Regions from separate parts of the Alteromonas sp. 07-89-2 genome, predicted to be linked through region 1. Evidence: predicted binding sites of a transcription regulator. Region 1 holds the regulator's gene; the other holds the start of a gene.
What was found. Region 1 encodes FNR, which switches genes on or off when oxygen is low (the NO sensors DNR and NnrR bind a similar motif). Its sites were predicted from a motif close to TTGATCTAGATCAA; they were not measured.
Positions count from the first base shown of each region.

Region 2: a site for FNR is predicted at 2,092-2,105, ahead of yegQ (tRNA 5-hydroxyuridine modification protein YegQ). Genes of this name have one in related genera too.

Region 1 is NZ_VTYM01000033.1:16,702-20,122, reverse strand. It holds gene F0261_RS17720 (heavy metal translocating P-type ATPase) at 1-237, shown strand, start outside; gene ccoS (cbb3-type cytochrome oxidase assembly protein CcoS) at 239-469, shown strand; gene F0261_RS17710 (sulfite exporter TauE/SafE family protein) at 456-1,115, shown strand; gene fnr (fumarate/nitrate reduction transcriptional regulator Fnr) at 1,161-1,898, shown strand; gene uspE (universal stress protein UspE) at 2,143-3,066, shown strand; gene ttcA (tRNA 2-thiocytidine(32) synthetase TtcA) at 3,215-3,421, shown strand, end outside.
Region 2 is NZ_VTYM01000022.1:62,811-66,231, reverse strand. It holds gene F0261_RS14420 (aminotransferase class I/II-fold pyridoxal phosphate-dependent enzyme) at 1-141, opposite strand, end outside; gene F0261_RS14415 (YfhL family 4Fe-4S dicluster ferredoxin) at 259-504, opposite strand; gene yegQ (tRNA 5-hydroxyuridine modification protein YegQ) at 508-2,004, opposite strand; gene F0261_RS14405 (zinc-dependent metalloprotease) at 2,338-3,421, shown strand, end outside.

The sequences.
Region 1 (3,421 bases):
ACTGCCGCCGACGTTATACTGCTTGGCGATCAGCTGCTTTCTGTACCAGAACTTATTCGAACTGCGCATCAAGTGAAGCAAAAAATAAGACAAAATATTGGCTGGTCGGTAGGTTACAACGTTTTGATCTTACCTTTCGCCGTATCAGGCCTACTTTCACCGTGGATGGCTGTTGTTGGTATGTCGTTAAGCAGTATCATTGTGGTCACAAACTCAACGCGACTTTTGAGCAAATAGCATGAGTATTATTTACGTATTAATTCCAATCGCCATCATCATCGTTGCCGTCGCTATCGTGATATTCTTTTGGGCGGTGAAAACCAACCAATTTGAAGATTTAGATCGCCAAGGTTATAGCATACTGTTTGACGATGATCTTCCGCCAGAAGAAAAAAAGCTAGCTGAGCAACGCAAGGAACTTCAAGACAGTAAAGTAGACAAAAGCCAAGCGCCACATGGAAGGGATTAACTACTTCTCTGCCTTTCTTATCGGCTTAGCCGGCGGAGTTCACTGTGTGGGAATGTGCGGTGGAATTGTCGCTGCGCTTAGGATGGTATCGCCTAAAGGCGCTTCAGCACTACCCTATACCCTTGCCTATAACATAGGACGTATAGTGAGCTACACCATCGCCGGAGCAATAACCGGGGCACTTGGAAAAATTGCAGCAGATTATATACCTCTTGCCAACTATGCCCTTTCCCTACTTAGCGGAATCATGTTGCTTCTACTGGCGTGTTATTTGGGTAAGTGGTGGACTGGCTTAACGGTGCTGGAAAATGCGGGTAGAGGCCTATTTTCCAAAGTCCAGCCGCTTTCAAAACGCTTTTTGCCATTTAAGACCCCTTTAAGTGCGTTGCCTTATGGTTTTATTTGGGGTTGGCTTCCTTGCGGTTTGGTGTATTCCACACTTACCTGGTCTCTCGCGGCGGGTAATGCGCTAGAAGGCGCTGCTATTATGTTCTTCTTCGGTTTGGGTACATTACCCACCTTGCTCGCCGCAAGCGCTGGTAGCCAATATATTGTTCGAAGTTTTCAACATAACCATTTTAGACAAATTATTGCAGTAATAATGGCAATATATGCAGCTTATCTTATTCATGGCGCAATCGTTTAAAAATAGGTGTATTATTGTCGGGTATTCTTTTAGAGAGCGTGCATTATGAGCAAAGGAAGCCAATTTTCTATTCACTGTCAAAACTGTAGTTTCAGTCACCTGTGTTTACCGGTGGCGTTAAATAAAACAGAAATCGAATCTCTTGACGATATTATTGAACGCAAGAAGCCGCTTCATAAAGGTGACACGCTGATTCAAACTGGTGATAAATTCCGTTCTCTATTTGCAGTGAGAACCGGTTCATTCAAATCATTTGTGACTAATACCGAAGGTGAAGAACAGATTACTGGCTTCCACTTTCCTGGTGACATTATCGGTTTCGATGCATTAAGAGAGAACAAACACCAAAGCTATACCTCTGCGTTAGAAACTGCCATGGTGTGTGAGCTTCCCTACGAGACCCTCGACGAAATGTCAGTGCAATTTCCAAAGCTGCGCCACCAAATCATGAGCTTCATGAGCGCTGAAATAAAACAAGATCACGACATGATCATGCTTTTAAACAAGCGAACCGCAGAAGAGCGTTTATTGTATTTTATATCACATCTTTCTCAGCGCTTTGAAGAACGTGGCTTTTCCCATAGAGAATTCCACTTAACTATGACGCGCAACGAAATTGGAAACTATTTAGGATTAACGATTGAAACGATTAGTCGTCTGTTAAGCCGTTTTCAAAAAGACAACATCATAAAAGTAGACGGCAAGCTTATTACTATTTTGGATTTCGATAGACTAAACACCAAACTAGCGGCGCTTAACGGCCCAAGCGTTGTCTGCGGTTAGTCCTTTTTAAGTGTTAAATAAGGCGCGCACTAAGCGCGCTTTTTTGTGACCTGTGTTAGCCACCTATCTAACCTTTCAGCGCCACGCCGGTTGCTCCATATTCAATTCGTTAAGTTCACTCATGGTCGCCTCGTAAAATTCTTGATCTAAAACAACTTACGTTTTTCCCAATGTCGTTTATAGTTAGTATTAGAAAACTTCGATTTCGACAGCCGCTACTAAGTTTCGTAGTTAGGGGGACGTTATGATTGAGTGTAAACGAATTCTGGCCGTGGTAGATGCCGAGCGCGATAACCAACCTGCACTAAGCCGTGCTTATGAACTCGCTTCAAAAACAGGCGCTTCAGTTACCGCCATGATGGTGGTATACGACTTATCTTATGATATGACAACCATGCTTAGCCCGGATGAGCGCGAGTCAATGCGCGATGCAGTTACAAAGGAGCATGCAAAATGGCTTGCCACCCACTTAAGAGAACAAGGATTCACTGAAACTGATATCGTTGTAGAATGGAATAATCGCGCGTATGAGTCGATTATTTACTACACCCTAAACAATCAGATAGATTTAGTGGTAAAGGCAACCAAAAAGCACGACGATCTTGCTTCTGTTATTTTCACCCCCACCGACTGGCATTTAATGCGTAAATGCCCTCGCCCAGTATTGCTCGTTAAAGAGCACGACTGGCCAGAAGGAGGGGAGATTATTGCTGCAGTAAACGTAGGCAGTGAAGACGATGAGCATGCCGCACTTAACGATAAGCTCACGCTCATTGCTAACGACTACGCCTCTTTATTAAAAGGTAGCGTAAATTTGGTTAACAGTTACCCTTCTACACCACTTAATATCGCCATAGAAGTACCTGAGTTCGACCCCGATACCTATCACGACGCGGTAAAAAATCATCATTTAAAGGAAATGCGTAGTCACGCATTAAAGTACGGTATTCCTGACAACAAATGTGTAGTAAGAGAAGGCCTTCCGGAAAAAGTTATCCCGCAAGTGGCAAAAACACTGGATGCAGAGCTGGTTGTTATTGGAACCGTTGGCCGTGTGGGCATTTCAGCGGCCCTAATTGGTAACACTGCAGAACACGTGATCGACGAACTCAATTGCGATGTGCTTGCTATTAAGCCAGATGGATTTGTGTCGCCGTTGTCGGTGTAGTCTTTTCATCAGTACTACATAGCCCGTGTTTGCCGTTACTTAGCGGCCAACACGGTATGTCACCAACAAATTTAACTTCACAAGCATGGTCTCGAAAAGCCGCTTTAATGTATAATGGTGGCTTTATCACAAACCAAGCTAGTTAATTATGAGTTTAGGCACAAACAGTGCTGACGCGTCGCCATTAAATGCTGCGCAAAGTAAGCAAAAGTACAACTTCAACAAACTTCAGAAACGACTTCGCCGCAATGTGGGTAAAGCCATTGGCGATTTCGGTATGATTGAAAACAACGACAAAGTAATGGTGTGTTTATCTGGCGGTAAAGACAGCTACACCATGCTAGATATTTTATTG
Region 2 (3,421 bases), on a different contig from region 1:
TGCCGCGGGTGCGCCGAAATCAGGCTCGCCTAAATTAAGTCTTATAACATCTTTACCTTGCTGTTCTAGTGTCGTGGCTTTTTCGCCATAGGCCATAGCAAGAAACGGAGAGATCGCCGTAGCGCGAGAGGCAAACTTCAAAATAAAACCCTTATTAGTAGTGCCAATTCAAACTGTACCGCAATTAGGGATCACTCTTGGTTATGATTCAAGGGAATTCTTCGAGAAGTACAATTAACTCGCTGACTTACTTCATAGCTAACTATTTAAACGAACAAACTTTTCGGCCAACTCGTCTAGTGATTCTTTATTGTGCGGGTCAGGCTTAACAACATCTATTGGGCATACCGCTGCGCAAGTAGGCGCATCGTAATGCCCCACGCATTCTGTACAGCGTAACGGGTCTATTTCATACACTTTATTACCCATGCTTATAGCGGCATTAGGGCATTCGGGTTCGCACATGTCGCAGTTAATGCAGCTATCAAGAATAAGCAGTGCCATGCATTATGCCTCGCTCGCGTTTTCGGGTGTTACTGCACTAGGAGCTTTTCGAAACGGATTGCGGGTATCAACGCCTTCATCTAAATTTCGCAGCAGTAGGGCAAAGTTTAGAGACACATCGCTGGGTATCGGTATTCTTACTTGGTGTCCTGAACCCTTAGCATCCGTAATAGAATGGTTTCTCTTATCCAGCATCTCATTTAGCGTAAAGGTAATGTTGCCGCTTGGCGTCATCAACTCAAGCGAGTCACCTACACAGAATTTGTTTTTAACGTTTATAATTGCATAGCCAGACTCTTCACAACGGTCAATCACTTCACCAACAAATTGCTGTTTATCGCTGACTGAGTGGCCATACTCATAGTTCTGATACGCGTGGTGCGCATGGCGACGCAAGAAACCCTCGGTATAACCTCGATGAGCTAAAGTTTCCAAGCTTCCCATTAATGTACTATCAAAAGGCTTTCCTGCTACCGCGTCGTCAATTGCTTTTCTATAGACTTGAGCGGTTCGGGAACAGTAGTAATGTGATTTAGTGCGGCCTTCTATTTTTAAACTATGCACGCCCATTTGGGTTAACCTGCCAACATGTTGCACGGCACGCAAATCTTTAGAATTCATGATATAGGTGCCATGTTCGTCTTCAAAAGCTGGCATCAGTTCGCCAGGCTTTTCCTTTTCTTCTAACATAAACACTTGGGAGCTTGGCGTGCCTTCACCAAGGGTAGGAGTTACCATTTCAGGCGCTTCACCTGCATTATCAATCTGAATAGCTTGAACAATGTCGCCAGTTTCGTTTTCCTCGCCTGCCTTAACATCGTAAGACCATCGACAAGCATTGGTACAAGTGCCCTGATTCGGATCGCGTTTATTCATATATCCAGACAATAAGCAGCGCCCCGAATACGCCATACAAAGCGCGCCATGCACAAATACTTCTAACTCCATGTCTGGAACATGTTCGCGAATAGTTTCAATTTCTTCCAAAGAGAGCTCTCGAGACAAAATAACGCGCTCAATACCTTGTTTCTGCCAAAACTTCACCGTGGCGTAGTTCACCGCATTGGCCTGTACACTCAAGTGAATAGGCATTTCAGGGAAGGCGTCGCGCACCATCATAATAAGCCCTGGGTCTGACATAATTAACGCATCGGGCTTCATAGCAATTACTGGTGAAATATCTTTAAGGTAGGTACCTAGCTTACTGTTGTGCGGAGCAATGTTGCTTACTACATAGAACTTTTTACCTAAAGCATGTGCTTCTTCTATGCCTATCGCTAAGTTCTCAAGGCTGAATTCGTTGTTTCTTACGCGAAGCGAGTAGCGTGGCTGCCCAGCATAAACAGCATCAGCGCCATAGGCGAAAGCGTAGCGCATGTTGCGTAAGCTACCCGCAGGTGCAAGCAACTCTGGCGCGATTAACGTTTGGTTTGGCAATGTTGAAACTGAGCCTTCACGTAGGTTAGAAGAGCTGCGATTAGGTGATAATTTTGAAGTCATAGATAAAAACCGCTACTAGACGCTTTAAACAAGGCGGCGGATTTTATAAGCCGTAAAATACCTCTACAACTCAAACAAAGCTTGGTGTTGACCAAGATCAAATAATTTGGCGTCGCTCATGTTTTTGAATGTTTAAACGGCAATTGAGCAGAGTCAATGCCAGCTGTTTTCTTCCATATAGTTGCGTTTTTAGTGCATTACCTTCGGTAGGAAAAAACAAGCCTGTTCACAGCTAAATAACAAGCAAAAAGAGCGCATTAAACGATGAACTACCATGGGCAAAACCCACCACATAGGGTAGGCTAGAAATTCACAATAATAAGGACTAACTGCATGCTGCAATTGAACATTTTTCATAAAGCGGCGCGACAAGTAAAAGCATCGGGTAAATCGGCCATTGCGATTACGGTATTATTTGTCGTGTCTACGTCTTCCGCGTTGGCTGCGCTGCCAAGCATTGGTGAATTCACCAGCGATATGACCAAAAAAGATGGTTTAATTCCTGTTTACTATGACGATGAAAGCGACAAAGTTTACTTGGCGGTGCCAACAGCCCATGCCGAATACCTGTTTCAAAGCAGTTTGCCTTATGGCGTAGGGTCTAACGACATTGGCCTTGATCGCGGCCAGCTAGGCAATACGCGTTTAGTAAGCTTTGAAAAATTTGGCAACAAGGTTTTATTAAAGCAGCACAACACCAAATATCGAGCAGCTCACGGCAGCGACGCTGAGAAACAGAGCATTGATGAAGCCTTTGCTGATTCGGTTATCGCAGGTTTTACGCTGGTAGCCAAAAACGACAGCGCCAGTCTAATAGATTACACACCGTTCTTATTAAGCGATATTCACGGCATTGGCAATCGCTTAGCGGGAACTAACCAAGGCAGTTTTAGCGTAGATAACATGCGAAGCGGCGTGTATTTACCTAAAACCAAAGGCTTTGAAAAGAATACTGAATTAGAGGCTTTAGTCACCTTTGCAGGTAAGAAGCCAGGCGAATACGTGCAGCAAGTTACGCCCGACCCAGAAAGCTTGTCGGTGCACTTGCATCATTCGTTTGTGGCTCTGCCTGATGATAATTACACGCCCAGAGAGTACCACCCGTACTCGGGCTACTGGAAATTCAGTTACTTTGATTATTCAACGCCTATCAGCGAGCCTACTGAACAGCGTTTTATTACCCGCCATCGTTTAAACAAGAAAACCCCGCATGCTGCAATGAGCGAAGCAGTGGAGCCTATTGTGTATTATCTAGATCCTGGTATTCCAGAACCCGTAATGACCGCGCTTAAAGAAGGGGCGAGCTGGTGGAATCAAGCCTATGAAGCCGCAGGCTACAAAGATGCGTTTCAGGTGAAAGTATTGCCCGAAGGTGCCGACCCAATGGACGTGCGCTATAACGTAATCAACTGGGTAC